Regions from separate parts of the Mesorhizobium sp. P2_H9 genome, predicted to be linked through region 3. Evidence: predicted binding sites of a transcription regulator. Region 3 holds the regulator's gene; each other region holds the start of a gene.

Region 1 (10,103 bases), on a different contig from region 3:
CGAAGGCGGGCACCGGGCGTTGCAAGGCGGAAAAGGCGGGCGGTGAATAGCCAAGCGTGCGCGCCGCCTCGATCACCCGCTCGCGGGTCTGCTGCGACAGCCTGATGCCCGGCGTGTTGTTGAGCACGAACGAAACCGTCGCCTGCGAGCAGCCCGCGGCCCTGGCGATGTCGGTCATGGTGACACGGCCCTTGGGGTTTTTGCCCGCTGGCTTGCGGCGCCGGGAAACCTCGGGAGAGGGATCGCGCAGTTCCGTCGGTTCGCTCATTGCAGTCTCGTCCCCCATCCCAGCCTGTCTAACCACAGGCCGGCACAACAGCAAGATGGTCCGGTGGCGTGCGTTTATAATCTGACCGCGCGCCAATGATTATTAGCATCCCGGCTACCATACAGCCGTCCGCGACGCGTGAGCAGGCAAGGCATCAGGCAACGTCTGATAGGGCAAGACCTTGCGGTGGCTCTTCTTTTTCGCTCCGCCACGGCTCGCATCGACCGCAAACCTCCCCGTCTTCGCCGCCATCTCCACAACCGACCTCGCGATTTCCAACCGGAAACTAATACTATTTACTAATACCCGTAAGCGTTCTAACGTCAAATGGTCATGCAAAGCTCGGGATCGAGCAGCGATGACTGGAGCAGGCGTATGGCACGATATCGGGCAGGCTGCGGCCGGCAGGACAATGCCATACGTTCACGGAAATGTCAGACAAATCGGACTATTTACGAACCGCAAATGAGTCTCTAAAGTCCACGTCGTGGCTGGAACGGCGCCGTTCTTTCGCTGCCCTAGAAGCGCCTTGAGGAGAGGGCGTCCAAGCCACAAACGACAATTTTCTGATCAGCGAAAATGTCTAAGCCAAATGGGAGGTTGAACATGAAATCTGCAATACGAAACGCATCCGTAGCCGCGGCTGCCCTGCTGCTGGGATTGTCGGCGACGGCGATCGCGCGTGCCGACGACAAGCCGACACTGGCCTTCGTCGTCAACGGCGCTTCCGATTTCTGGAAGGCGGCCGAAGCCGGCGTCAAGAAGGCGCAGGGCGAACTGCCCGACTACAATCTCGAACTCAAATATCCGGAGCAGTCCTCGGTCGCCATCCAGCAGCGGCTGATGGACGATCTGGTGACCGCCGGCGTCAAGGGCATCATGGTGTCCGCCGTCGACCCCAAGACCTCGACCGACGGCCTGAACAAGATCGCTTCGGAAACGGCGCTGTTCACCACCGACAGCGACGCACCGCAGACCAAGCGCGTCGCCTATATCGGCTCGTCCAACGTCGATGCCGGCAAGCAGGCGGCCGAGATTGCCAAGAAGGCGATGCCCGATGGCGGCAAGTGCCTGGGCTTCGTCGGACTGCTCGGCGCCGACAATGCCAAGGAACGCATCCAGGGCATGAAGGACGGGCTCGCCGGCAGCAAGATCGAACTGGTCGACGTGCGCGGCGACGATATCGACCAGGCGCGCGCCAAGAAGAATGTCGAGGACGCGCTGGTCGCCAGCCCCGACATCACCTGCATGGTCGGCTTCTACTCCTACAACACGCCGCGCATCTATGAAGCGCTGCGCGACGCGGGCAAGCTCGGCTCGATCACCGTCGTCGGCTTCGATGACGATCCGATCACGCTGGGCGGCGTCAAGGAAGGCACCGTGGCGGCGACTGTCGTGCAGCAGCCCTTCGAATGGGCCTATCAAGGCATGAAGCTGATGGCGGCCTATCTCAAGGGCGACAAGTCCGGCATTCCGGAAGGGGGCCTGATCATCGTCCCGACCAAGATCATCGGCAAGGATGACGTCGACGCCTATGCCGCCAATCTGAAGGCGATGTCCGGGAACTAAGCGAATGAATTGCGCCGGCTCGGGGTTCATCCCGGGCCGGCGGTTCGCATTGACGAACCCGGCAAGGGTCGTCAGTCTGCAGATGGGACTATTTTGTTCCACCGGCTGCTGTCAGGCATGATGAATTACTCCGACACATCCATCGTTGCATCCACCACCGCTCCGTTCCTCAGCCTCGAGGGCGTGCGCAAGACCTATCCCGGCGTTGTCGCGCTGGACGGGTTTTCGATGGAGGTCAGGCCGGGCGAAGTGATCGGCCTGGTCGGTGAAAACGGCGCCGGCAAATCGACCCTGATGAAAATCCTCGGCGGCGTGACGACCCCGGACACCGGCACGATCACCGTCGACGGCGTCGCGCATCACGGGCTGACCGTCGAAGGCAGCCTCGGTTCGGGCATCGCCTTCGTCCACCAGGAACTCAACCTGTTCGAAAACCTCGACGTCGCCGCCAATATCTTTTTCGGCCGCGAGCCGTTGCGCGGCGGCCCGCTCAGGCTGGTCGACCGGGTAAAACTGCGCTCCATGGTGGCGCCGTTGCTGAAGCGGGTGGGTGCCAACTTCTCGGCCGACACACCGGTTTCGTCGCTGTCGCTGGCGCAGCAGCAGATGGTCGAAATCGCCAAGGCGCTGTCGATCAAGGCGCGGCTGGTGATCCTGGACGAACCGACGTCGAGTCTGCCGCTCGCCGAGACCGACAAATTGCTCGATGTCATCGCCGCGCTGAAGGCCGACGGCATCAGCGTCATCTTCATCTCGCACCGCCTGCACGAGGTCGAGCGGGTCGCCGACCGCGTCGTCGTGCTCAGGGACGGCCTGCTTGCCGGCACCTTGCCGAAAAGCTCGATCAATCACGACCAGATGGTCAAGCTGATGATCGGCCGCATGCTGAAGGAGCGCGAGAAGGCCGCCGAAGCGGCGCGCGCGCCAGGCAGCGTCGCGCTGTCGGCCAAGGCCATCCGCACCGGCGCCTATCCCGACCGTCCGGTCGACCTCGACGTCAGGCACGGCGAGATCCTCGGCCTGGCCGGACTGGTCGGCTCCGGCCGCACCGAACTGGCGCGCGTGCTGTTCGGCATCGACAAGAGCTTTGGCGGCACCTTGCAGCTCGACGGCAAAAGCCTGGTCCTGGGTTCGGCCGCCGACGCGGTGGCCAGCGGCATCTTCCTGGTGCCGGAAGACCGCAAACTGACCGGCATCCTGCTTGATCTCTCGATCGCTCAGAATATTTCGCTGCCGAATTTGCCGGCGCATGCCAGGCGTTCCCTGGTTTCCGCCAGCACCGAGGCCGCCACGGCCGAGAAGCAGAAGACCAATCTCGGCATCAAGGCGCCGTCGGTGCAGACGCGCACCGGCACGCTCTCGGGCGGCAACCAGCAAAAGGTGGTGCTGGGCAAATGGCTGGCGATGGACCCCAAGGTAATGATCCTGGACGAGCCGACGCGCGGCATCGACATTGGCGCCAAGGCGGAGATTTACGGGCTGATGCGGGCGCTGGCCGATGCCGGCGTCGCGGTGCTGATGATCTCCAGCGACATGGAAGAGGTGATCGGCGTTTCGGACCGCATCGCCGTCATGCATGAGGGCCAGATCTCCGGCATTCTCGACAAGGAACACTTCAGCCAGGAAAACGTGCTGTTGCTGGCTGTCGGCAAGAAGCCGAACTAGGTCTTGTTTTTGCCGCCGTCGCAAAACGGCGGAACAGTTTTGCAGAACCTGCTCAAGCGGGCATTGGGGAGAAGACGATGAGCAAGAAAGATCTCGGCCTGCTGATTTTGATCCTGGTGGTCGGAGCGGTGGTGGCGATCATCAATCCGCGCTTCCTGTTGCCGATCAACCTTGCCAACACCTCGAACCTCATCGGCCTGTTCGGCATCCTGTCGATCGGCCAGGCCTTCGTCATCATCACCGGCGGCATCGAATTGTCCGTGGGATCGGTGGTGGCGCTGCTCGGTACGCTGTTTATCGACTTCATCGCCGTGCGCGGTTTGGGATGGCCGATCGCGCTGCCGCTGATCCTGGTGCTCGGCGCCATCATCGGCCTGGTGCATGGCTGGCTGATCACGCGGCTGAAATTGCAGCCCTTCGTGGTGACGCTGTGCGGTTTGCTGATCTATCGCGGCGTGGCGCGCTTCTACACCGCCGACGGCACCGCGGGCTTCGGCTTCGGGCAGAATTTCCCGGAGCTCGAATTCCTGACGGCGGGGCGCAGTTGGGGCGTGCCGAACAGCTTCATCGCGCTGATCGTCATCGCCATCGTCATGTGGGTGGTGCTGCACCGCTCTGTGTTCGGCCGCTACCTCTACGCCATCGGCAAGAACGAGGAGGCGGCAAAATATTCCGGCATTAGAACGGGGCGCGTCGTCATGGCCGCCTATGTGATCTGCGGCGTTCTGACGGCGCTGTCGGCGGTCTATTTCGCCATGTACACGCGCTCGATCTCGCCGGCCAGCCACGGCCAGTTCTACGAGCTCTACGCCATTGCGGCGGCCGTGCTTGGCGGCTTCTCGCTGCGCGGCGGCGAAGGCTCGCTGATCGGCGTGATCCTCGGCACGGTGCTGCTGCAGGAGCTGCAGAACCTCGTCAATCTGCTCGGCATCCCCTCCTCGCTCAACTTCGCGGTGATGGGCGGGGTTATCCTGATCGGTGTGCTGGTCGACCAGCAATGGGGCGTGTTCCGGGCGCGGCGGCTGATGATGGACGCGACACGCAAAAGCGTGGCCGGTGCGGCGGCGGAGTAGTGATCTGACTAGATCATCCCCGACATATCGGAAAACGCCATCGCCTTGCGCAGCACCTCAGTGAAACGTTCGCCGGCCGCTTCGCGCGGGCCGCTGTTGTCGATCGAGGTGACGCCAGGTCCCGACAAGGTCACATTGGCGCTGCGCGCCAGCCGCGCCAGCACTTCGCCGCGCGACTCGCGGCCGCGCATGGCCAGCCGCTCGGCCAGCACCTCCGGCGTGGCGGTGATCTCGACGATGGCCAGATTGGCATAGCGTTCGCGCAAGACCGGGATGATCGCGCGCGATACATTGGCAATGGCGACACGGCCATTGGCGACCGACCAGTCGACATCGACCGGGATGCCGTAGCGCAGGCCATGCGCTTCCCAGGAGACGGCGAAGGAGCCGTCGGCTTCGGCCTCGACAAAGGCGGCGTCGGCCAGCGTGTCGTGATCTTCGCTGGTGATGTCGCAAGGCCTGGTGATGACCCGGCGCACGAACTCCAGCCTTGTCTCGTCGGTGAAGCGCGTGCGGGCGTAGCCGATCACCGTGTCTTTGCCTGCGCCGCTTGGGCCGACGACGGCGACGAAGACACCGTCACGGATCGGAAACGTCTCGGCGGACAACTCGCGTTCGATCAACGCCGACACCATCATGCGACCCGGCGTCCCTGGCGCCAGACGGTGCGGACAACGGGCACGTGGTCATCGACGCGGACACGAACCAGATCGGCGCGCCGGCCTTGTTCGATGACGCCGCGATCGGTGAGACCGACCGCATCGGCCGGGTTCTTCGAGACCATCGCCACCGCCTGCGGCAGGGAAATTCCCTCGACCACGTCGCCGAGGAAGAAGGCGGACTGGATCAGGCTGAAAGGGATGTAGTCGGACGACAATATGTCGAGCAGGCCTTCACCCGCCAGCGTGCGGGCCGAGACATTGCCCGAATGCGAGGAGCCGCGCATGACGTTTGGCGCGCCCATCAGCACGCCGAGGCCGGCGTCCTTCGAGGCCCTTGCGGCTTCTTCCGTGGTCGGAAATTCGGCGACGCGCACACCTTGCTCGATCGCCTCGTCGACATGGCCTGCCGTGGCGTCGTCATGGCTGGCCAGAACGATGCCGCGCTGATGGCAGGCAGCGGCGATCACCGCGCGGTTGGGGGCCGAATTCCGCTCCGATTCAGCCATCCGCTTTTCGCAGAACAGCTTGAAGTCGCGATCGGTCAGCTTCAGCTTGCGCTGGTAGTAGTACGCATATGTTTCGAGATTGACGAACTGGCGCTGGCCGGGCGCATGGTCCATCAGCGACGCCAGTTTGACCCGTTCGTCGCCGTCGAAATTGGCGAAGGCGGCAAGGCAATCGGGTGCCGAAACCTCGCAGCGCAAATGGATGAAATGGTCGGCCCGCAGCCGGTCCTGCTGCACGCTGTCCTCGATGGCGTCAGCCAGCCTGCGGATGTCTAGGGATGTCAGGTCGGCATCCTCGTCCATGCCGACGCGCAAGGCATCGAGCACCGTGGTGATGCCGGCCGTCGCAACCTGCGCGTCATGAGCGAGCACTGCGGCGATCGGATTCCAGCGCACCTTGGGCCGTGGCGCGTAGTGGCCTTCGAGGTGATCGGTGTGCAGCTCGACCAGACCCGGGATGATGTAGTCGCCGCCCATGTCCTCGCCGGTTCTGCCGGTGCCGGCCTCGATGCCGGCGATGAAACCGTCGCGCAGCACGATCGAGCCTTCGACGATCTCGTCGGCAAGGACGATGCGGGCATTGTTCAGTACGGTCTCGGCGGTCATTGCAGGCAGTCCTTGCTGGTTCAGCGTCAGGCAGTTTTTCTGGCGGCGCGGCGCCCGAGTGCGTGATGGGAAAGCACCATGAACGGGGCGCCGGGTTCGGTTTCGACAAACAGCGTCAGCGCGTCGACCGGCACCGGCTGTTGCAGCACCTGCGCGAACAGGCTGTCGATTGCTGCGCGCAAACGGGGGCTTTCCTGTGACCCGGCGCGGCCGGACAGGGTCATGTGGAACCGAAAGGTCTCGAAGACATAGGGGTAGCCCCACTGGCAGAGATTGCGGAACTCGGCCGGTTTCAGCGAATCGGGGCTGCGGCGTTCGATTTCCGCTTCGGTCAGCGGCGCGCGAAAACGGTCGAAGCCGAGCACGACGTCATCGGCGAAGCGGTTGAGCGCCGGCAGCGGTCCTTCCGGCACCAGTGCAAAGAAGCTGTCGATCTGGCTGACGACCAGGCGCGGGATGGTCACCACAGGCGTCGCTTCGGCAAAGGCATCCAACCCGGCGCGAAGCGAGGCTTCCGTCTCGTTCGCAGCCAGCCGGAACGGCGCCTTCAGCGTCGCATGAAAACCGTAGCGGCGGGCCGACGCCGTGTGGAAGGCGACTTCCGCCGCCGACAGCTCGGCAACGGCCTCGACAGGCCTTGTCGCCGCACCAAACGGATCGCGGCCGAGCCAGTTGGCGGCGATCCGCGCCAGCGGTTCGTCCTGCCGGGGGGTGAAATAGATGGCATAGCGCATAAGAAGTCCTCGTCAGCTCCGCTGCCATAGGCGATTTCCATGACGGATTGACGAAGCTTTGAAGGGTTTTCGATGGCAAATCGACCCTGAAGGTCCTTAGCCGACGATTTTTCCAAGCTGGACCAACAGCTTCAGCCGAAAAGGCGGGACCGATCAGGCCTTCATCAGCCATTCGTGCTCGGGCGCGTTGTGGAATTTCCACGTCCGCTTCGGCCCGGCCATGACGTTGAGATAATAGAGATCATAGCCGTGGCAGGCGGCACAAGGATGGTAGCCCTCGGGCACCAGCACGACATCGCCGTCCTCGATCGCCATCGCCTCATCCAGCGCGCGCGCGCCATTCTTGTCGGCATCGGTGTAGACGCGCTGGAAGGCAAAGCCCTGCGGCGGGTTGAGGCGGTGGTAGTAGGTTTCCTCGAGATAGGACTCGGCCGGCAGATTGTCCTGGTCGTGCTTGTGCGGCGGGTAGCTCGATGTATGGCCGCCGGGCGTGATGACCTCGACCACCAGCAGCGAATCGGCCGGCTTGCCCTCCGGCAGGATGTTGGTGACGTAGCGCGTGTTGGTGCCCTTGCCGCGGATCTCCTGGCCGAGATCGTCGGGCGCGATGACACGGACCGGCAGGCCGCCGCCAAGGCTAGGCGCCGAGCAGACGGCGAGTTCGAGTTCGGTGTCCGCGGTCACCGACCAGTCGGAGCCCGCGGGCACATAAACCGACCACGGCTTGCCTTCGAAGGGCGACATGCGCTCGCCGAGCAGACCGAGCTCGTTGCCGGCGGCGCTGGTTTTGCCCTTGCCGGTGACGAACACCAGGCAGATTTCACGGTCCGCGGTTTGCCCGGATGCCGTCTCGCCGGGTTTCAGCCGATGCAGGTCGAAGCCGACATAGGTCCAGCCGGCGCTGTTAGGCGTGACATGGGCAACGCGGCCATGACCCTTGTTGGCTTTGACGAGCAGTTTCGACATTTTTGTCTCCCTAATTTCAGCCCTGCTTGCGGTCCCGTGAACAAACTTCGGAGATTAGCCGGGGCCCTCTCAACTTCGTCATCCTAGGGCGAAGCAGGAGCGAAGCTCCGTCGCGGAGACCCTAGGATGACGAAGTGAAGAGCGTTCCTGCCAATCGCCAACGTCGGCGAGCCACCACGCACGCCGTATCCGATCCACAAAAACCTCTGCGCCATTGACCGCTCTATACCTTTGGCTCGACCGGAGGCTTGTCCTCATCGACCGGCTTGTAGAGGTAGAAGAACTGCCAGACCGCGTAGCCGGCGAAACCAAGGGCGAGCACGCCCCAGAACGGCGTGCCGGTGGCAAATTCGATCCCCGACCAGGCGAGGCAGACCACGACGATGGCAACGCGCCGCCACAGCGGCCGGAAAAACGGGTGCTCATAGTCTTTCATCGGGCCAATCCGGGTTTCAGCAACTGGCCATCAGATAGGCTGCCCGTCACGGCAAATCCAGCATTCATGCGTTGGGGAAACCTTGCGTTTCGACCGTGTAGCCGGCGGCGGTCATCACCCGCATCAATTCGGCGTAGCCGACCTGCGCCATCTTCAGCGGTGGATTCTTCTTCGGATCCTGCTCGGCCTCGACCACGAACCAGCCTTCATAGCCATGGTCCGCCAGCTTTTGCACGATGGCGCCAAAGTCGAGCGAACCGTCGCTCGGCACGGTGAAGGCACCAAGCGCGACGGCATCGAGGAACGATTGCTTGCTGCGATCGAGCTTGTCGATCACGCCCATGCGCACGTCCTTCACATGCACATGGCTGATGCGCCGGTGATGGTTGTCGATGGCGCGCAACACATCACCGCCGGCAAAGGCCAGGTGACCGGCATCGAGGAGCAGCGGAATGCCTTCGCCGGAATAGCGCATGAAGGCATCGAGCTCCGGCTCGGTCTCGACCACTGCCGCCATATGATGGTGATAGGACAGCGGCATGCCTTGTTCGGCGCACCATTCGCCGAATTCGGTCAGGCGCCCGGCGTAGGCCTTCATCTCGTCGTCCGACAGCTTCGGCTTGGTGGCCAGCGGCTTCGAGCGGTCGCCCTGGATGGAGCGGCCGACCTCGCCATAGACGATGCAAGGCGCGTTGACCGCCTTGAACAGGTCGATCATCGGCTGGATGCGATCCTTGTTCTTGCCCATGTCCTCGTCGACCAGCGTGCCGGAGAACCAGCCGCCGCACAGCGTCACGTCGGCCTTCCTCAGGATCGGCAGCATGATCTTGGGGTCATTGGGAAAACGCCGGCCCATTTCCATGCCGGTGAAGCCGGCCGAACGCGACTGGCGCAAACACTCCTCCAGCGACACGTCATCGCTGAGTTCCGCAAGATCGTCGTTCCACCACGCAATGGGGGACATGCCCAGTTTGGCTTTCAAGTCGTCACTCCAGTTCGAAACAATTCATTCTTCTGCCGCCGGCGCTGCCCCTCACCCGCCTGCCGGGGAGAAGGGAGCTAGCGTCAATCGCCAATGGTCTGCATCTGCCGCTTTTCGTCATAGGCCTTGCGCGCCGCATTGACCTGGCTGCGCGTGCTGACCTCGGGCACGGCGACGTCCCACCATGTGCCGCCGGCATCGGTCGAAACCAGCGGATCGGTGTCGATGACCAGCACCGTGGTACGCGTGTTCTTCTTTGCCTTTTGCAAGGCGTTTTCCAGCCCGGCGATCGACGGCACTTTTTCGGCAATGGCGCCAAGGCTTGCCGCGTGCGCCGCGAAGTCGACATCGGGCAGGACCTCGTGGCGCGAGTCCTTCAACAGGTTGTTGAAGTTGGCGCCGCCGGTCGCCATTTGCAGCCGGTTGATGCAGCCATAGCCCCTGTTGTCGAGCAGCACGATGGTGAGTTTCAGGCCAAGCATCACCGAGGTGGCGATCTCGGAATTGAGCATCAGATAGGAGCCGTCGCCGATCATGACGACGACCTCTTCGTCGGGCTTGGCCATCTTGACGCCGAGCCCGCCGGCGATCTCGTAGCCCATGGTCGAGAAGCCGTATTCGGCGTGGTAGGAGCCG
Region 2 (10,103 bases), on a different contig from region 3:
CGCCCTCGGCGGCGTGCTGTCGGCCGCACGCCTTGCCTCGGCCAGCCAGCAGGCCGGCACCGGCGACGTCAACCTCAACGCCATCGCGGCGGCCGTCATCGGCGGCACCAGCCTGTTCGGCGGCCGCGGCAGCGCCTATTCGGCGCTGCTCGGCATCATCGTCATCCAGTCGATCGCCAGCGGGCTGACGCTGCTCGACCTGTCGTCGTCGCTTCGCTACATGATCACCGGCGCCGTTCTGGCGATCGCGGTCATCGTCGACTCCCTGGCGCGCCGTTCGCGGGTTTCCCACGGCCGAGCCTGAACCCAGTAGACAGGAAGACCATCGAAATGGCTCAGGATTTGAGTGGAAAAGTCGCGGCAATCACCGGCGCCGCCTCGGGCATTGGGCTCGAATGTGCCAGGGCGCTGATCGCCGCCGGCGTACGGGTCGTGTTGGTCGACCGCGCCGAGGACAGGCTGAAGGAGGTTTGCGCGGAGCTTGGGCCGCAGGCGATCCCGGTGGTGGTCGATCTGATGAAGCCGTCGAGCGTCGCCACCATGATGCCTGAGATTCTGGAGAAGGCCGGCCAGCTCGACATCTTCCATGCCAATGCCGGCGCCTATGTCGGCGGCGAGATCCTCGGCGGCGATCCCGATGCCTGGGACCGCATGCTGAACCTCAACATCAATGCGGTATTCCGTTCCGTGCACGCCGTGCTGCCGCACATGGTCGAACGCAAGACCGGCGACATCATCGTCACCAGCTCGATCGCCGGGCTCGTACCCGTCGTCTGGGAGCCGATCTACACCGCCTCCAAACATGCCGTGCAGGCCTTCGTTCACACGGTCCGCCGCCAGGTCGCCAAGCACGGCCTGCGCGTCGGCGCCGTGGCGCCAGGACCCGTGGTGACGGCGCTGATCAGCGACTGGCCAAAGGAGAAGCTCGACGAGGAGCTGGCCGCCGGCGGCCTGATGCAACCCGCCGAGGTCGCCGAAGCCGTGCTGTTCATGCTGACGCGGCCAAGGAACATCACCATCCGGGATCTGGTGATCCTGCCGCAGAGCAATGATTTGTAGGAGCGAATAGGGAGTAGCGAATAGCGAATAGGAAAATTATCGCTCGCTATTCGCTATTCGCTATTCGCTATTCGCCAATTCCTCGAGGTTCCCCCATGCCCCCACACTTCCTCGGCATCGATGTCGGCACCGGCAGCGCCAGGGCAGGGGTGTTCGACGCTGAGGGCGCCATGCTGGAGTCGGCCAAGCGCGACATCGCACTGTTCATCGAGCCGGGCGAGATCGCCGAGCAGTCGAGCGACGACATCTGGCGCGCGGTCTGCGCCAGCGTGCGCGAGGCGGTTGCGAAGTCCGGGCTTGGTCCGCGCGATATTGCCGGCATCGGCTTCGACGCGACCTGTTCACTGGTGGTGATCGGGCAGGGCGGTGCACCGTTGCCGGTTGGCCGCTCGGGCGACAGCCAGCGCAACATCATCGTCTGGATGGACCATCGCGCCCTCGACCAGACGCAGCGCATCAATGCCGGCAAGCACCGCGTGCTCGACTATGTCGGCGGCACCATCTCGCCGGAGATGGAGACGCCCAAGCTTTTGTGGCTGCACGAAAACCTGCCCGAGAGTTTTGCCGCGGCCGAGCATTTCTTCGACCTGACCGACTATCTCACCTGGCGCTCGACCGGCAGCCTGGCGCGATCGATCTGCACCGTCATCTGCAAATGGACCTATCTCGGCCATGAGCGGCGCTGGGACGAGGCGTATTTCCGCGCCATCGGCCTCGGCGCGCTCGCCGACGAGGGCTTTGCCCGGATCGGCACCGAAATCGTCGAGGGCGGCACCGCACTCGCTCAAGGGTTGACCGAAACCGCTGCCAACGAACTCGGCCTGCTGCCGGGAACGCCGGTCGCAGCCGGTCTGATCGATGCCCATGCCGGCGGCGTCGGCACCGTCGGCGGCAAAGGTGACGTCGGTACGCTGCAATCGCGCATGGCCTATGTCTTCGGCACCTCGGCCTGCACCATGGCCAGCACCAGCGAGCCCGCCTTCGTGCCGGGCGTCTGGGGTCCGTATTTTTCCTCGATGGTGCCAGGCCTGTGGCTCAACGAAGGTGGTCAGTCGGCGGCGGGCGCGGCGATCGACCATCTCATCGCCTTTCACCCCGCCTCGGCCGAAGCATCAGCAAAGGCCAAGGCGCAGGGCACCAGCCTTGCCGCCTGGCTTGGCCAGCAAGCGGCAACCCAGTCTGGCGGCCTGTCAGAGGCGGCGCGTCTGGCTGACGGCCTGCACGTCGTCCCCGAATTCCTCGGCAACCGTTCGCCCTTCGCCGACCCCGAGGCCAAGGCACTGATCGCCGGTCTCGGCATGGACAATTCCATCGAGAACCTGGTCGCGCTCTATGTCGCCGGCCTGTGTGGTCTGGGCTATGGCGTGCGCCAGATCGTGGCGGCGATGGCGGGGAAAAACATAGCCATCGACACCATCGTCGTCAGCGGCGGCGCCGCGCAGAGCGAACTGGTCCGTCAACTGCTGGCCGACACCACAGGACTGACCGTGGCCGGATCGACCTCGCCCGAACCGGTACTGCTGGGATCGGCCATGTTGGGCGCGGTGGCTGCGAAGACTTATCCCGACGTGATATCGGCGATGACCGGCATGTCGCGCATCGGCGAGATCTATCGTCCGGCCGGCGGAGTGAAAGCCTGGCACGACAAGCGCTTCACTGCCTTCGAACTGCTACAACGGGCAGGGCGCGCGATCCGCGGCTGAGCCGATCCGAAACTCAACGCGCCGCGTCGGCCTGCTGGTCGGCGTCGATGAGGGTTTGGAGAAAGGCGACGATGTCGTCGATCTCGGGATCGGTCAGCGCCGGTCTGTCGCCGGGCTTTTTGCCGAAGGGCGGGTCCTGGTTGAGGTTGGGCCAGTAAGCTTTGGGCAGATCGTCGTTCTTGCGAACCGTGCCGTCGGCGTCCGTCGGATACCAGCGGCCGGGATCGGTATCGCGGCTCGCATAGAAGGCGACAGCGTCGCGCAGCGAGTGGAAATAACCATTGTGGAAGAAGCTCTTGCGCAGCGCGACGTTGCGCAATGTCGGCGTGCGGAACAGGCCGCAATACGCGGCCCGGCCCTTGAGGTCGGTGCGCAGCGGGCCGCACAGGCCGAGATCGAAATAATTCGGATCGGCATTGGCGGGAAGCGCCGGATTGCGCGGCACGCCGATGCCGAGGAAACCATAATCGGTGAACTGCGGCGGCTCGCCGTCATTGGCCGGCTCGCTGAGGTGGCAGCTGGCGCAATTGCCCTTGGCTTCATCCTCGAACAAAGCGCGCCCGCGCAATTCCTGCGCCGACAGTGTCGCTTTGCCGGCGAGGAAGTCGTCGTAGCGGCTGGAATAGGGATAGAAATCGGCGGCACTCTGCTCGAACGTGCCGAGTGCTTCGGCTGCCGCGTCGAAAGCATCGTCCGGATGGTCGAATACCTGGTCGCCGAAGACCGCCCTGAAGTCGTCGGCATAGGCGGCTCTGCGCAGTGCCGCAGTGACATCGCCGGCATTTTTGTTGGCCATTTCGAAGGGCGACAGCAGCGGGATCTTCGCCTGGTCCTGCCCGCGATCGACGCGGCCATCCCAGGTCAGGCCGCCGGTCGCACCATTGTCGACGCTCTCATCGCCTTCGTCGTCGGAATCGTAAAAATGCTCGGTGAAGGCAGGCGTCGCCTGGAGATAGCGCAGCGACGGGACGGCGCGCAGTCCCGGCTGATCCATCTTGGGTCCGCCCATCTCGACTGGGGTGGCCGAGGCCGGACCAAAGGCATGCTTTGGATCATGGCAGGAAGAACAGGATTGCAGGCCCGAGGCCGACAGCGACGGATCGAGGAACAGTTTGCGGCCAAGCGCGGTCAGGGCCGTCGCCCTGGCAAAGGCTTGCGCGCGCGACAGCGGCCCGGGATGCATGCCATCCGGCTCGGCCGTGGCTCCCGGCGCGATCACGGCGAGGCCAACCACCGATGCCGCGACGATCGCGATCACCTGGTCTTTCCATGGTCCAGCGTTCATGTGGCTCAGTCCGATTTTCGTTGCGGAAATAAGGAAGCACTGCAACGGATTGATGACCGGTCCCCGCGCTCACGCAACCGTGTTCGCAAAGGTCGAGACTGTCACAAAGGTGACAAGGCATCGAAGTACCTGCATGCCTGTGGTTCGTCGCCCCCCGGCCATGCACTGCCCCTCTAGCCACCACCCAGCCATGAGGTATTTCCATGTCGAGGCTCAAGCTCTTCAATTCGCTTTATCTGGCCGGCTCAGCGCTGGCTTCCTTCACCACCATCGCCAGCGCCGCTCCCGCCGGCTACGACAAGATCGATACGGTTGTCGTCATCTATGCCGAGAACCGCAGCTTCGATAATCTTTATGGCGGCTTCCCCGGCGCCAATGGCCTCTCCAACGCGTCGGCCGACCAGGTTCGCCAGCTCGACCGCGACGGCAAGCCGCTGGCCGAATTGCCGCCGGCCTGGGGCGGTCTGACCGGCAAGGGTGTCACCCCGCCGGTGACGGAGGCGCAGACCGCGCATCTGGCCAATGCGAGCTTCGCCATCGACGATCCCAACGGCTTCAATTTGAAGACCTCGGTCATTACCCGCGACCTCTGGCATCGCTTCTATCAGGAGCAGATGCAGATCAATGGCGGCCGCAACGACAAGTTCGTCGCCTGGGCCGATTCGGGCAGCGTCGTCATGGGCCACTATGACGGCTCCGTCCTGCCGATGTGGGCGGTGGCCAAGAAATACGTGCTGGCCGACAATTTCTTCCAGGGCGCCTTCGGCGGCTCCTTCATCAACCATTTCCAGCTGGCCTGCGCTTGCGTGCCGGTCTATCCGCACGCCGACACCAGCCCGATCAAGGATCAGATCGCGGTTGTGGACGCCGACGGCAAGACGCTGAAGGTCGCCGACAACTCGCCGCCCTCGGCGCTCGGAGGCGCGCCGAAATTCGTCAATGACGGCGCCATCACGCCTGATTTTTACGCGGTCAACACCATGCAGCCGCCCTATCAGCCGAGCGCCAACAAGCCGGCCGAAGGCGGCGACAAGGCGCTGGCCGATCCGGCGGCGCCGACCACGTTGCCGCCGCAGCAGGAGATCACCATCGGCGATCTCCTGTCGCTGCGGGGTATCGGCTGGGCCTGGTACTCCGGCGCCTGGCAGGCCGCGCTCGACGGCAAGAACGCGACGCCGGTGCCGAACTTCCAGTTCCATCACCAGCCCTATAACTATTTCGCCGCCTATGCGCCCGGCACCACTGCCCGTGCCGAGCATCTGAAGGATGGCGGCCTCGACGGCGTCGCCTTCATCAAGGACATTGACGACGGCAAGCTGCCGGCGGTGAGCTTCTACAAGCCGCAGGGCAATCTCAACGAGCATGGCGGCTATGCCGATGTCGGCAGCGGCGACCAGCATCTCGCCGACATCGTTTCGCATCTGGAGAAAAGCCCGCGATGGGGCCACATGCTGGTCGTTGTCACCTATGACGAAAACGGCGGCTTCTGGGATCATGTCGCGCCGCCGAAGGCGGATCGCTGGGGACCGGGCAACCGCGTCCCGGCCTTCATCATTTCGCCTTATGCGAAATCCGGAACCGTCGACCACACGCAATACGACACGACATCGATCCTGCGCTTCATCACCGCGCGTTACGATCTGCCGGTGCTTCCCGGCATCGTCGCTCGCGACAAGGCGCTGCGCAACAACGACCAGCCGCCGATGGGTGATCTGAGCGCAGCGCTCGACCTCAGCCGCTAGTTTCGCGGCTCACATCTGCTTCACACGGTCCAGAAATAGCGGACCGTGTGAAAGAACACCGGGGCGGCGAAGACCAGGCTGTCGGCGCGGTCCATCATGCCGCCATGACCGTCAATGAGGTGGCCCGGTCTCTGGTCGCACTTGATGGCCGGCCCATCATGTTGCCAGAGAAATTGTGCCAACCTTATTCAGCCACCTTGGCCGTGATGCAATCTAGCGAAGGAAGCGGCGCCAAACCATCCTTGCTTCTTTCTTCTGGCTCCGGAGCCCCGTCTTCTTCGGCAGCACATTTGTAGATTGATTCAAGCACCAAGCCCCGAATCGTCGCATCAGGAAGTGTCAGATAATCGAAGTACCTGTCCGTGGTCGGAAAGCCCTGCAAATAATCAAGTGCGGCGTGGACGCAACCATCAAGAATTGCCTCCCCTTTTTCGCGGAAGATGGTCTCATTTATGAGAATGACTCCTACGGAAGCCCAGGTGTCTCTGCTCAGAAATTTATACGCCGTACATCCGTCCTGGCCAACCTTCGCTGTTGCAACGAAATCCTTGTAGGATGGCAGGAGGGCGGAGCTGACCAAGGCCGACTTTATGTCATTTTTCCAGTTTGCGCCGTTGCCAGAAATTATTGAGATTTGGGCCATACCGACGGCCGGGAAAAGGCCATTTAGATCGCCCCTGAGGACTTTATATCGCGCGATCGAACCGCCTACATCAAGATGATCCGCAACGACTTCGTATGGCCGACGCCATGTTGGCCAAACGTAGATTTTCCCGTCGTGCGGCAGCGATTGTAGATAGCTAAGAGCTGCGTCTTTGGCTGCTTGCTCACGATTGCCTGCTTTTTCAGTTGGCCACGCAGGGTTGCTCAACAGCGCCAACGAGAAGGCCGCGTAAAACCATATCTGGAGGGCCTTGTAAGTCATCATTCCCACCGCCAAGCAAAGCGCCATCCGGTGCACGAGGCTTAGCAGAGCTTAGAGTGAAATCGCCAGTCAAACCATAGAGGCGTCTGAGTGCGGACCCCTCACACGGTCCAGAAATAACGGACCGTGTGAAAGAACACCGGGGCGGCGAAGACCAGGCTGTCGGCGCGGTCCATCATGCCGCCATGGCCTTCGATCAGATGGCCCCAATCCTTGACGCCCTGGTCGCGCTTGATGGCCGATGCGACCAGTCCGCCGAGAAAGCCCATCAGGCAGGCGATGAAGGCGACGCCCGCCGCCTGCAGCGGCGAAAACGGCGTCAGGAACGACAGCAGTGCGCCGAGCAGGCTCGACGCCGCCAGTCCGCCGACCAGCCCTTCCCAGGTTTTTGACGGCGATACGGTCGGCGACAGAAGGTGTTTTCCAAACAGCTTGCCGAAAATATATTGCAGCACGTCGCTGCCTTGCACGGTGATGATCAGGAAGGCGATCAGCAACAGGTTGCGGCCTTCGAAGCCGGGCACGTTGAGCGTCAGCAGCGCCGGCACATGACTGACGAAATAGACCGAGATCATGATCGCCCATTGCTGCGCCGAAACGCGCTCGAGGAAGCGCTCGGTGTCGCCATTGAGCGCGGTGATCGCCGGCATCAAAAGGAAGCAGTAGACCGGGATGAAAATGGTGAAGAGTCCGTACCAGGCGGTCCACACCAGCCAGTATTGGAACGGGATGATGATGCCGAACATGCCCAGCAGCACCCAGTGGTCGCTGCGCCGGCTGTGCGTCAGCGTCACGAATTCCCGAAGTGCTGCAAACGAGATCAGCGCGAACAGGATGGTCATGCCGGTGCGGCCGAAAAAGAAGGCAACCGTGATCGCCACCACCATCACCCACCAGGCGTTGATGCGCTGGTTGAGGTTGGTGAGCCCCGACGACAGTGGCTTGGGCGCCCGCCACGACAGGATGCCGGCGACGAGGCTCGCAGTCGACAGCACGCCGACCAGGCCGATTACCAGGATCATGGTTTCATGCATCGGCGGCAGCGAAAGTGGCATCAGTCGTCTCGATCCGGGCGGGGGTTGAGCGCAAGCAGCGTCTGGCGGGCGCGCTCGAGAAAGGCGCGGCGCTCTTCGCCGGGCGCAATCGTCACCGCCGGGCCGAAGACGACGCGGCACAGAAGCGGCACCGGCAGGAACTGGCCCTTGGGCAGCACGCGCGACATGTTCTCGATCCAGCACGGGATCAGCTCGACCTCGGGCCGCGCCATCGACAGATTGTAGAGGCCGGAGCGGAACGGCAGCAATTCCGCATCGGTGGTGTTGCGGGTGCCCTCGGGAAACAGGATCAGCGAATGGCCGTCGTCGAGCACCGACAGCATGATCGAAATCGGGTTCTGCGTCTCGTCGGTCCATTGCCGGTGGATGAGCACGGAGGACAGCATGTCCTCGGCAATAAAGCGCCGCAGCCGCGACTTGCCCCAATATTCGGCCGCCGCCACGGCATGGGTGCGGGCGCGCACCTTTTCGCTGAGGCAGGCCGACAAAAGGATGAAGTCGCCATGGCTGGCATGGTTGGCGAAATAGATGCGCTGCCGCTCCGACGGCTGGCTGCCATTCCAGATCGGCCGTACGCCGGTCACCACCCAAGCCAGCGCCGACAGGCCGACCGAGGTCACTGTCTGCAGCAAGGTAAAGGTGTTGGCGCGAATATGAAGCTTTGTCATCGACGGGCTCAAAGGAATGCCGCAACGAACGAGGCCAACGCAAACAGGGCGAAGGCGATTCGCTGCTCCACCAGCAGGTGGCGCGTGCCTGTGATGCGCTGGTCGAGCGTGCGGCCGCCGGCAGCGGTTGGTTTCAGCCGCATGCGCGCCAGCAAATCGTCGACTGCGGCACCCCCGCCGGCCTCGCTGGCGTGACTGGCCATCAGCCGAAACAGCAGCGCGTCGAAGGCAAGCAAGGCGGAGAGGGCGAGGGTGGCTACGGCACTCGCCGCGGCAACCAGCCACGCGACCGCTACCGGTGTCGTCTGCGGCGCGGCCACGAGGCCAATAATCGGCGCCGCCATCAAGGCGGCCACCACCAGCAGGATCGGCCATGCCGCCTGCAGCATCAGCCCGGCGGCGAACGCCTCGGCTTTGTCGTGATACGTCTCGCCACTCATGCCGGCTTGTCCACCCCGCTGTGAAGATGCACCGGACGGCCGGATGCCGCGAGCTTTTTTCGCGCCTGCGCCTGTGTGTGCGAGCGGCCGGACACAACCAGCCAGTCGGCGACGACGGCAGCACTGCGCTGGAAGCCGAGCGCGCAGCAGACCAGCACCGTGCCGCGCCTGCGCGCCAGCTCGATCGACGCCACCGCCTGCTCCAGCCTATCCCTGGGCGGCGCGACCAGGTCGAGCATGGCATGGCTGATCCAGCGGCTGGTCGCGCCGCGCGGCCGTTCCAGTTCGCCGGCAAGGTCGATCACCGTGCTGAAGCCGTTGGCTTCAGTGGGGGTCGGAAAGCGGCCGAGGAAGACACCGTCGGCGACCGCCACCTGTGGCTCAAGCTTGCGCGTCCATATCCACACATTGACCCTGGCGCCAAGCCGGTAGGGCCACAGCAAAATGCGGCTGGCCAGCGACGCGGTGCCATCGACCGCTTTCTGGAAGACGCGCGGGCCGGCCCCGGCATAGGCGAAGGCGACAATGGCCAGCGCCAGCGCCGGCCACAACAGGATCAGCGCGATCGGAGAGACGAACGCGCCGGCAGCGGCGGCGGCCAGCGCAAGGGCTGCACCAAGGCCATAGAACCGCGCCAGCCGCCGCGCCTTGGGGTCGGTGGTCAGCCTGAAACCGGCAAAGGGCAGGTCGCCCTGGGCTGGAAACAGCCACAGCGCGAAAAAGCCGAGCAGCGAGCCGGTCGGGATGTCGATGAAATGATGCTGCCATGTCGTCAGCACCGAGGCGCCGATCAGAAAACACCAGACGTGCCAGACGGGTTTGAAAACGCCGCCGAGACGAAAGCGCCCCAGAGCCTGGCGCCAGTGATCCCAGATGATCACCAGCAGCGCGATGTGCAGCGACGGCGCCTGGTTGAACGGCTTGTCGAAGCCGCCGAGCACCGCGAACAGGAAGCCCGGCAGGCCTGTGGTCGCTGGCCGTACGAAGGTCGCCGCCAGCGGGAATAGGATGAAGCAGGTGACCGCTACGACTTGCGCCGTGAGGTAACGGCCGGCGAGGCGGTTGACGCCGCTCTTCGTGTCGTTGAGCAGCAGCGACAGGCCGTAGAACAGATTGATCGACCAGTAGGGCACGATCGTCCAGGCCATGAATGGGATGGCGTGTTCCCAGCCAAAGACGATGTTGCCGACATGGTCGCGCTGCGACGCCAGCCAGTTGGCGAAGCC
Region 3 (10,103 bases):
GGCAAGTCCACCTTCCTGCGCTGCCTCAACCGCATGAACGACACCATCGACTCGGCGCGGGTGACCGGCAAGATCACGCTGGACGAAGAGGATATCTACGACAAGAGCATCGACGTCGTCGAGCTCAGGGCGCGCGTCGGCATGGTGTTCCAGAAGCCCAATCCGTTCCCGAAGTCGATCTACGAGAACGTCGCCTATGGCCCGCGCATCCATGGACTGGCCAAGCGCAAGGCCGATATGGATCAGATCGTCGAGTCGAGCCTGAAGAAGGCGGCGATCTGGAACGAGGTCAAGGACCGCTTGCAGGAACCCGGCACCGGCCTTTCCGGCGGCCAGCAGCAGCGTCTATGCATCGCCCGCGCCATTGCCGTGTCGCCCGAGGTGATCCTGATGGACGAGCCCTGCTCGGCGCTCGATCCGATCGCCACCGCCCGTGTCGAGGAACTGATCGACGAACTGCGCCAGAACTACACGATCGTCATCGTCACCCACTCGATGCAGCAGGCGGCGCGCGTGTCGCAGCGCACGGCGATGTTCCATCTCGGCTATCTCGTCGAGGAGGGCGCCACCGACAAGATGTTCACCAACCCCGACGACAAGCGCACCCAGGACTACATTACCGGCCGGTTCGGCTGAGCGGTTCCGGCAGCGAAGTTTCAGGCACGAGGACTAGGATCATGGGTGAACATACCGTCGCATCTTTCGATGAAGAGCTGGGGCAGATCAGCAAGCTGATCCGCGACATGGGCGATCTCGCTGGCTCGATGGTCAGCGGCTCGACCAAGGCGCTGCTTAATTCGGACAACGCCCTTGCACAGCGCGTCGTCTCCGACGACGCCATCATGGATGCGCGCCAGCGCGAGCTGGACGACCGCGCCATCACGCTGATCGCCAAGCGCCAGCCGATGGCCAACGATTTGCGCGCAGTGGTCGGCTCGATCCGCATGGCTGGCGACCTCGAACGCATCGGCGACCTGGCCAAGAACATCGCCAAGCGCGTCGGCACCGTCGGCCTCAGCGTCACGCCGCGCGACCTGTCGCATTCCATCGATGCGATGGCCCAACTGGTGCTTATCCAGGTGCAGGGAGTGGTCGAGGAATATGCCGCCGCCGATGCGGCCGCGCTCGCCAAGCTCAGGAATGACGACGAGCGCATCGACGTCAAATACACATCGGTGTTTCGCGAGCTTTTGACCTACATGATGGAAGATCCGCGCAACATCACCGCGTGCACGCACCTCCTGTTCTGCGCCAAGAACCTCGAGCGCATCGGCGACCATGTCACCAACATCGCCGAAAATGCGTATTATGTTTTGACCGGCACGCAGCTGCCCGCCAATCGTCCGAAGCAGGACGAGACGGCGATGTCCGCGCCGGCGGCATGACGACAAGGCTGACCAGTCGATGATCGCGCCACGCATCATGGTGGTGGAGGACGAGGAGCCGCTAGGCCTGCTCCTCCGCTACAATCTCGAATCCGAAGGCTACCAGGTCGAGGTGGTGACGCGCGGCGACGAAGCTGAGATCCGCCTGCAGGAAAACGTGCCCGACCTGCTGGTGCTGGACTGGATGGTTCCGGCGGTTTCCGGCATCGAGCTGTGCCGGCGTCTCAGGATGCGGCCCGAAACCGAGCGGCTGCCGATCATCATGCTGACCGCGCGTGGCGAAGAGAGCGACCGCGTGCGCGGCCTGTCGACCGGCGCCGACGACTATCTGGTCAAGCCGTTCTCGACGCCGGAATTCATGGCCAGGGTCAAGGCGCTGCTGCGCCGCGCCAAGCCGGAAGTTCTGTCCAGCGTGCTCAAGGTCGGCGACATCGTGCTCGATCGAGAATCGCACCGGGTTTATCGCAAGAAGAGCGAGATCCGGCTCGGGCCGACCGAATTCCGCCTGCTTGAGTTCATGATGCGTCATCCTGGCCGGGTGTTCTCGCGCAGCCAGTTGCTCGACAATGTCTGGGGCGAGACGATCTATATCGACGAACGCACGGTGGACGTGCATGTCGGCCGGCTGCGCAAGGCGGTCAACAATGGCCGCATGCCAGATGTCATCCGAACCATTCGGGGCGCCGGTTATGCGATCCGCGAAGACTAGGTCCCTCGGCGCGGAAGCGTTTATTGGTTGAATGCGTCCACTCCCGGACCTCACACGTCGATGATTGGCTCAGCCCGCTCATGGCTTCGTCATTCTTGGGCGAAGCAAGGAGCGTAGCGACGCGGCGCAGACCCAAGGATCCATGCCGCGACCTCAAGGCGTTGCTACTGTGCAGAATTCTGCCCCGTTGAATTCTTTGACCGATTTCACGGCATGGATCCCAGGGTCTCCGCGACGGAGCTTCGCTCCTGCTTCGCCCTGGGATGACGACGTTGGGACGGCTTCGGCCAATCTCCAAAGTCGGCGACAATCTGCGGCATCAATGATTGACGTCGTCCTCAGGCCACGTCTTTCCCGATAGCGCCAGCCCGTGCCTGCCCGCCCGGCGCGAAGATCTCCTGGTCGACGAAGCTCAGTGCCCGCATGGCGCAGCCTTCGCGGATCAGCGGCAATTCGTTCGGTTCGGTGTCGAAGGAGATCGATTTCGAGTGCTGGCCGCCGGCGGTCTGGGCGATGGCCTCGCGCAGCGCCGGTTCGATCAGGTCGAAGGCGGCGGCGCTGACGCCGACCATGGCGACCGGCGCGGGATCGATCAGCGCAAAAAGACTGCCGAGGCCGAAGCCGAGCGCTTCGCCGGCCTTGCGGTAGGCCTCGCGCTCCGGCCCGTCTTTCTCGCGTGCCGCGACGGCGAGCGCCCGCATGTCGGCGTCGCTGACATCGGCGACCGGCTCGGCGTCCTCGCCCAATTGCCTGGCGTTGCGCCAGATGGCGTAGTTGCCGGCATAGGCCTCGACGCAGCCGCGCCGCCCGCAGCGGCACAGCGCCCCGCCCGGGCGATGGATCATGTGGCCGAACTCGCCGCCCGATGAATGGGTGCCGGTGAACAGCTCGCCCTTCAGCACCAGTCCCATGCCGATGCCGTGCGACAAAAGGATGGCGATGAAATCGTCGTGGTAGCGGACCGGATCGCGCCACTGCAGCGCCACCGCCATCATGTTGCAGTCGTTTTCCATGGTGGCCGGAATGCCGAATTCGCCTTCCAGTATGTCGGCGAAGGCGATGTCGGTCTGCGGCGTGATCGGCGACCACAGCATGGCGCGGGCGTGCGAATCGGTGATGCCTTGGATGCCCATAGCAATGCGGGCAACGCTGTGGGTGTCGAGGTCGGGATCCTCGAGCCGACGCCTGACTATGGCGACACATTCGCCGATCAGTTCGTCGCGCGGCATGGTCAGCGTGTCCAGCCGGCGCTGCTCTTCGGCCACCACCTGGCCGGCATAGTCGATGACGGCGACGGAAAGGAAATTCAGCGACAGCACCACGGTCATCACCGCGGCTGCTTCCGGATTGAGCCCGAGACCGACTTGCGGCCGGCCGCGTTTCAGCGAAACCGGCTCGCTGGCCTTGCTCTCGGCCAGGATGCCTTCCTCGATCAGGTCCGACGAGATCGCCGATATGGTGGAGTGGCTGAGGCCGGTGGTCGCGGCGATCTCGGTCCGCGACGGCTGGCCGGCGCGGCGCACGGCCGAAAGCACCATCGCCCGGTTGCGGCGGCGCAAATCGTCGTGGCGGATTCCAACCGACATCTTTCTTGCTTTCCTCCCGGTCGTCCTCGCGGCCTCTCATGATATTGAAGGCAGTCGGTGACACCAGCCAAATATTGGCAGAAGCCGGCAGCCCTGTCATTATTTATTGCGAGCCTCGAAAAAAAGTCAGTGGCACGTCAAAATCCATCAGAATCGATGTTGACAGCGCTCCGACGTTGGATCAGTATTTTTTCGAGGCTCGAAAAAATAGAGCCTTTGTGCCGGCCTTCGGGCCAGTTTGGTCGCGCCGCACGCGGCGCAGGGAGGATACAATGAAAAGATTCACAGCCGCCATCCTGGCGGGTGTCGCCATGTCGCTGACGCTGGCGTCGGTCGCACAGGCGAAGGACAAGGTCATTGGCGTTTCGTGGTCGAACTTCCAGGAAGAGCGTTGGAAGACCGATGAAGCGGCGATGAAGACGGCGATCGAGGCCGCCGGCGACAAGTATATCTCCGCCGACGCGCAGTCCAATCCCGGCAAGCAGCTGACCGATGTCGAGAGCCTGATTTCGCAGGGCGCCAATGCGCTGATCATCCTTGCGCAGGATGCATCGGCCATCGGCCCGGCGGTGCAGAAGGCACTGGACGAAGGCATTCCGGTCGTCGGCTATGACCGTCTGATCGAGAACAAGGATGTCTTCTACCTGACCTTCGACAACAAGGAAGTCGGCCGCATGCAGGCCCGCGAAGTGTTCAAGGCCAAGCCGGAAGGCAACTACGTCTTCATCAAGGGCTCCGGTGCCGATCCGAACGCCGATTTCCTGTTCGCCGGCTCGATGGAAGTGCTGAAGGAAGCCATCGACGGCGGCAAGATCAAGAATGTCGGTGAGGCCTACACGGACGGCTGGCTGCCCGCCAACGCCCAGAAGAACATGGAACAGTTCCTGACCGCCAACGACAACAAGGTCGATGCGGTGGTTGCAGCCAATGACGGCACCGCCGGCGGCGTCGTCGCCGCGTTGACGGCGCAGGGCCTGGCCGGAACCGTACCGGTGTCGGGCCAGGACGGCGACCACGCCGCGCTGAACCGCATCGCACTCGGCACGCAGACCGTGTCGGTGTGGAAGGACGCGCGCGAACTCGGCAAGAACGCCGCCGAGATCGCCTCGCAGCTGGCCGACGGCAAGAAGACCGGAGACATTGCCGGCGCCAAGGACTTCACCACGCCTGGCGGCAACACCGTCAAATCGCTCTTCCTGACCCCGGTTGCCATCACCAAGGACAACCTCAACGTCGTCATCGATGCCGGCTGGATCAAGAAGGACGAAGTCTGCGCTGGCGTCACTGCTGGCAGCGTTGCAGCCTGCAACTAAAACCGGACCGCTATCGGTTCCAAATCTCGGCGCCGCGGCCCAAAAGCCGCGGCGTTTCTCAAGGGGCTTTCCGCTTCAAATGACCGCGGAAAGCAAATAGCATCCATGTTCCGGCATCCGCGCCAGACGGCAAACCGGTGGGAGGATAGCATGACCGACACGACCTCTAATCAGCCGGTCGCCAGCACTGCCGCGGACCGGGCGCGTGCATCCGAACTCAGCGCCGCCGGGCGGTTCCTCAGGGCTACCGAGCTCGACACGCGCATGCTCGGCATGGTCGGCGCGCTGCTGGTCATCTGGGTCGGCATACACATCCTGTCGGGCGGGCTTTTCCTGACGCCGCGCAATCTGTGGAATCTGTCGGTGCAGACCTCCTCGGTCGCGATCATGGCGACCGGCATGGTGCTGGTCATCGTCATGCGCAACATCGACCTTTCGGTCGGTTCCGTCGAAGGCGTGATCGGCATGATCATGGGCGTGGCGCAGGCCGAATTCCTCATTCGCGTCATCGGCTTCCAGCTCGGAAATCCCTGGCTCTGGATCATCGCGCTTGCCGTCGGCGTGGTGCTTGGTCTGCTGATCGGTGCGTTCCATGGCTTCATCATCGCCTATATGGAGGTTCCGGCCTTCATCGTGACGCTGGGCGGCCTGCTGGTCTGGCGCGGCATGGCATGGCTCATCACCAGCGGCCGCACGGTAGCGCCGCTCGACGCCACTTTTCAGCTGATGGGTGGCGGACCACGCGGCTCGATCGGCGCCACGGCCAGCTGGATCGTCGGTGTCGTCGCCTGTGCGGCGGTTGCCTTCGCGCTGCTCAACGGCCGCTCGCAACGCAAGCGGTTCGCCTTTCCATTGCGCCCCGTCTGGGCTGAGACCTTGCTTGGCGTGGTCGCTTGCGTGGCCATCCTCGGCGCCGTCTGGATCGCCAATTCCTATCCATGGCCGATCGGCATCGTGCGCCAATACGCGCAGCAGAACGGCATCACCCTTCCCGAAGGCGGGCTGTTCATCGCCCACGGCATCGCCATACCGGTGCTGATGGCGGTGACTGTCGGCATCATCATGACCTTCATCACCAAGCGCACGCGTTTCGGCCGCTATGTCTTCGCCATCGGCGGCAATCCGGAGGCAGCCGAACTCGCCGGCATCAACACGCGCTGGGTGACCATGAAGGTGTTCATGATCATGGGCGTGCTGGCGGCCATCAGTGCCGCGATCTCGTCGGCCCGCCTCAACGCGTCGACCAATGCGCTCGGCACGCTGGACGAGTTGCTAGTCATCGCCGCCGCCGTCATCGGCGGCACGTCGCTGGCCGGCGGCGCCGGAACGGTGATGGGCGCCATGCTCGGCGCGCTTCTGATGCAGTCGCTGCAATCCGGCATGGTGCTGCTTGGCATCGACTCGCCGCTGCAGAGCATCGTGGTCGGCGCCGTGCTGGTCATCGCGGTGTGGCTCGACACGGTCTACCGCAAGCGGGTCTAGGGGAGGAACGATCATGGAAAAAACTGCTCCCACGGGCACAGCGCTGATCGACATGCGCAACATCTCGATCGCCTTCGGCGGCATTCGCGCCGTCGACGATGCATCCATCGATCTTTTCCCGGGCGAGGTCGTGGCGCTGCTCGGCCACAACGGCGCCGGCAAGTCGACGCTGATCAAGATCCTTTCCGGCGCCTACAAGCGCGACGCTGGCCAGATCTTCGTCAATGGCCAGGAGGCTGCGATCTCCAACCCGCGCGATGCCAAGAAATACGGCATCGAGACGATCTACCAGACGCTGGCGCTGGCCGACAATGTCGACGCCGCCGCCAATCTGTTCCTCGGTCGTGAGCTGATGACCGGCTGGGGCACGCTGGACGATGTCGCCATGGAAGCCGAGGCGCGCAAGGTGATGGGCCGGCTCAATCCGCGCTTCCAGCGCTTCAAGGAGCCGGTGATCAAGCTGTCGGGCGGCCAGCGCCAGTCGGTGGCGATCGCGCGCGCCATCCTGTTCAACGCCCGCATCCTGATCATGGACGAGCCGACGGCGGCACTCGGGCCGCAGGAAACGGCGCAGGTCGGCGAACTGGTCAAGCAGCTCAAGGCCGACGGCATCGGCATCTTCCTCATCAGCCATGACATCCATGACGTGTTCGAACTCGCTGACCGCGTCTGCGTGATGAAGAACGGCCAGGTCGTCGGCACGGCGCGCACCACCGATGTGACCCAGGACGAGGTGCTCGGCATGATTATCCTGGGCAAATGCCCACCCGGGGCCATTCCCGGGCCTGGCGCGCTGAAGATCGCAGCATAGGCTATTATCTGGTTCGGCCATGATCTGTTCCGAAAACCGGTTTCCACTTTTCGGGATCATGATCTGGTAAGCCGGCTAACCATAGGCAATCGATAGGCCAACTCTCACGATGGTTTGTCCTCGCCATTGTGTTGGCGCGGTGACATGCCATAAAGGTCCCGAATCCATGGGCCGCAACATCCGTTGAAGAAGTTCTTCCCGATCGTCGCCTTTGTCGCCGTCGCGCTGATCAGCCTGACGATGGCCGGATTTGCCTATTTCGCCACGCAGGAGGCGGCGCGGATCAAATTCGAGGCGGCCGCGGACGACGCGCTCAACCGGATCGAGAGCCGCATTGATCTGCATCTGTCGCTGCTGCGCTCAACCCAGGCGCTGTTTGACGCCCGGAATGGCGACATTTCGCAAGCAGAGTTCAAGGCGTTCTTCAGCGCGCTCGATGTCGACAACAATTTCGCCGGCCTGCGTGGCATCGGTTTTCTCAGGTTGGCGAAAACCGGCGACGAGGCGGCGATCGAGCGTGATATTCTGCACGATCATGGCGTCGCACACCCGGTCTATCCTGAAACGACGCAGCCTTGGCGCACGCCCATCTTCATGTTCGAACCGCTGGACCCGTCCAACCAGTCGAGCATCGGTTATGACATGTTCACCGAACCGGTGCGCCGGGCGGCGATCGAAAAGGCGATGGCCGATGACCAGCAGCATGCGAGCGGGCTCATCCAGCTCGGCCAGGGCACGGGTGCAGCGCAGACCTTTACCGGCTTCCTGGTTTTTGTGCGGCTCAATGTGGAAACCGCGCCTGACGTCATCAATGCGTCGAGATCCTCGACGGCGGGTTTACTCTATGCCGCCTTCCGCGCCCGCGATCTGTTCCAGATCGCACTCAGCCGGACGCCGCTGCTGCCGGTCAATACCGAAATCTACGATGGCAAGGTGGACGCGGGCGATCTGTTGTTCCGGTCCGAAACACCCCCGGCGGCAACCTTCGGCGACAGGCTGCTGGTGACACGCCAGATCACCGTGGCCGGCCGGCCATGGACCGTCCTGTTTCGGCCGACAAGCGCCTTCTCGCAGCCCTCCTCGCGCGCCATTCCGGTGATGCTGGGCCTGTTCGGCCTGCTGCTGGCAGGCACAATTGCGCTGGTGGCGCGCTATCAGGAGCGGGCCTATGACGCCAAGTCGCTGCTGCACGAAACGACCGAGAAGAGCTTGCTCGAAAAGGATCTGATGCTGCAGGAGATGAAGCATCGTATCAAGAACTCGATCACGCGGGTGCTGGCGATCGCACGCCAGACGGCGTCGCGGGCCACCGACGTCAACGAATTCTCAGCGTCCTTTTCGGCCCGGCTGCAGGCGATGGCGGCATCGCAGGACATGCTGACGCGCTCGCGTTGGCAGAAAGCCGATCTCGGCGATCTCTTACGCATCGAACTTGGCCAGGTGTTCGGCAAGGAGCTTCCGGAAGGCGTCTTGTCGGGGCCACAGGTTCTGCTCGATGAGACGACGACGCAGGCGCTCGGCCTGACTTTTCACGAGCTGGCGACGAACGCGCTGAAATATGGCGAGGCTGGCAATTCGGTTGGCGCGCTCAAGGTCGACTGGTCGGTTAAAGGGCGCGGACGCGACCGGATGCTGGCCCTCAACTGGCGCGAGGCCGGGCAAAAGAAGCTGGAAGCACCTGTCGAGACCGGCTTCGGCACAAAACTGATCGATCTCAATGTCACGCGCGAATTGCGTGGCACGATCAGGCGCGATTTCCGTGCCGACGGATTGAAAGTGGAAATCAGGATTCCGCTGTCGGACTGAAACGCCGCCACGGGCGGTTCGAATACGCAAACAAACGGAGACCGGACCAGCCGGTCTCCGCCTTGACTGCTTGACGCGCTTTGAAGCGGATCAGCAGCGAGCCGTGTAGAGATGGCCGCGGTTGTCGCGATACTGGCAATAACCATTGCGCAGGTTGCGCACCAGCAGGCCGGAACCAGCACCGACAGCCGCGCCGATGAGCGCACCCTTGCCGCCGCCAATCAGGCCACCGGCCAGAGCGCCGACACCGGCGCCGACGCCGACGTCCTGCTCGGTCGTGCTGCAACCGCTGACCGCAACCACCGCAACCATGGCAATAATCAATTTCCGCATAGAGTCTCTCCTCACTTGTGTCCTCACTTTAGTAAGCTCTAGCCGCCATTTAGCATGAAATGACGGCCTTTGCCCGCTCGAATCTATTGTTGGCGAACAGAGTCTTTTTCGGGGCGCACGCCGTTCGATGCAACCATAAGGTTGGAAATCTCCAACGAAGCATCGAGCGTCCCGTCCGGACGCACGTTCCAGACGACCTGGTCATAGTCGTCTTCCAGTGCCGGATCGACGGCAAGACATTTGGCGACGACGTGCTGGGCCTGACCCTGGACATCGCCCAAGGCGAAGGGCCGCTCGGCGGTGCATTCGTCAGCGGTCTCGAAGACGCTGACCGGCACGGGCAGTTCGCGGCACTCGGTCATGGTGTTCGAACAGCCGATGACCAGCAGCAAGGCGGCAATATGTTCCATGGCGACAATCCTCTCGCCATAGCAACGGCCCACATCGTTCAAAGTTCCTGCGCTTGCGGCCAAGTGCATGAATAATTGGAAGGATGCGGGGCTTGGGGTGAGTTCAACTGGGGGTCAGCTCAACTGGAGTGCCGCGATCAGCACGACAACCGCGACCAGCGCGAGAATGGCGAGGCGAAGGGCCGTATGGGAAACGTTGGGCGAGGGCGCGGCCGATGGGTCAAGATCCTGAAATCCACTCATCGAGATGCGGGCGGCCTGCTCCAGT

The links. The regulator PhoB, encoded in region 3, activates phosphate uptake and scavenging genes when phosphate is short. The targets are predictions, from matches to a motif close to TGTCATNNANCTGTCAT.
Region 1: a site for PhoB is predicted at 7,123-7,139, ahead of AC1DXN_RS15070 (DUF1045 domain-containing protein). Genes of this name have one in related genera too.
Region 2: a site for PhoB is predicted at 4,089-4,105, ahead of AC1DXN_RS28180 (acid phosphatase). Genes of this name have one in related genera too.

What each region holds. Positions count from the first base shown of each region.
Region 1 is NZ_JBFUFX010000007.1:172,295-182,397, reverse strand. It holds gene AC1DXN_RS15100 (LacI family DNA-binding transcriptional regulator) at 1-268, opposite strand, end outside; gene AC1DXN_RS15095 (sugar-binding protein) at 875-1,837, shown strand; gene AC1DXN_RS15090 (sugar ABC transporter ATP-binding protein) at 1,958-3,502, shown strand; gene AC1DXN_RS15085 (ABC transporter permease) at 3,580-4,575, shown strand; gene phnN (phosphonate metabolism protein/1,5-bisphosphokinase (PRPP-forming) PhnN) at 4,584-5,213, opposite strand; gene AC1DXN_RS15075 (alpha-D-ribose 1-methylphosphonate 5-triphosphate diphosphatase) at 5,210-6,349, opposite strand; gene AC1DXN_RS15070 (DUF1045 domain-containing protein) at 6,376-7,083, opposite strand; gene iolB (5-deoxy-glucuronate isomerase) at 7,237-8,049, opposite strand; gene AC1DXN_RS15060 (DUF3329 domain-containing protein) at 8,273-8,485, opposite strand; gene iolE (myo-inosose-2 dehydratase) at 8,550-9,467, opposite strand; gene iolD (3D-(3,5/4)-trihydroxycyclohexane-1,2-dione acylhydrolase (decyclizing)) at 9,551-10,103, opposite strand, start outside.
Region 2 is NZ_JBFUFX010000019.1:30,663-40,765, reverse strand. It holds gene AC1DXN_RS28200 (sugar ABC transporter permease) at 1-304, shown strand, start outside; gene AC1DXN_RS28195 (SDR family oxidoreductase) at 331-1,059, shown strand; gene AC1DXN_RS28190 (FGGY-family carbohydrate kinase) at 1,155-2,762, shown strand; gene AC1DXN_RS28185 (cytochrome-c peroxidase) at 2,776-4,047, opposite strand; gene AC1DXN_RS28180 (acid phosphatase) at 4,251-5,789, shown strand; partial or broken gene AC1DXN_RS28175 (phosphatidate cytidylyltransferase) at 5,810-5,914, opposite strand; gene AC1DXN_RS28170 (hypothetical protein) at 5,974-6,717, opposite strand; gene AC1DXN_RS28165 (phosphatidate cytidylyltransferase) at 6,816-7,748, opposite strand; gene AC1DXN_RS28160 (lysophospholipid acyltransferase family protein) at 7,769-8,437, opposite strand; gene AC1DXN_RS28155 (hypothetical protein) at 8,446-8,877, opposite strand; gene AC1DXN_RS28150 (phosphatase PAP2/dual specificity phosphatase family protein) at 8,874-10,103, opposite strand, start outside.
Region 3 is NZ_JBFUFX010000010.1:120,213-130,315, forward strand. It holds gene pstB (phosphate ABC transporter ATP-binding protein PstB) at 1-636, shown strand, start outside; gene phoU (phosphate signaling complex protein PhoU) at 678-1,385, shown strand; gene phoB (phosphate regulon transcriptional regulator PhoB) at 1,405-2,094, shown strand; gene AC1DXN_RS20210 (ROK family protein) at 2,433-3,680, opposite strand; gene xylF (D-xylose ABC transporter substrate-binding protein) at 3,953-4,993, shown strand; gene AC1DXN_RS20220 (sugar ABC transporter permease) at 5,144-6,475, shown strand; gene AC1DXN_RS20225 (ATP-binding cassette domain-containing protein) at 6,489-7,286, shown strand; gene AC1DXN_RS20230 (CHASE domain-containing protein) at 7,470-9,092, shown strand; gene AC1DXN_RS20235 (YMGG-like glycine zipper-containing protein) at 9,183-9,425, opposite strand; gene AC1DXN_RS20240 (hypothetical protein) at 9,509-9,835, opposite strand; gene AC1DXN_RS20245 (hypothetical protein) at 9,950-10,103, opposite strand, start outside.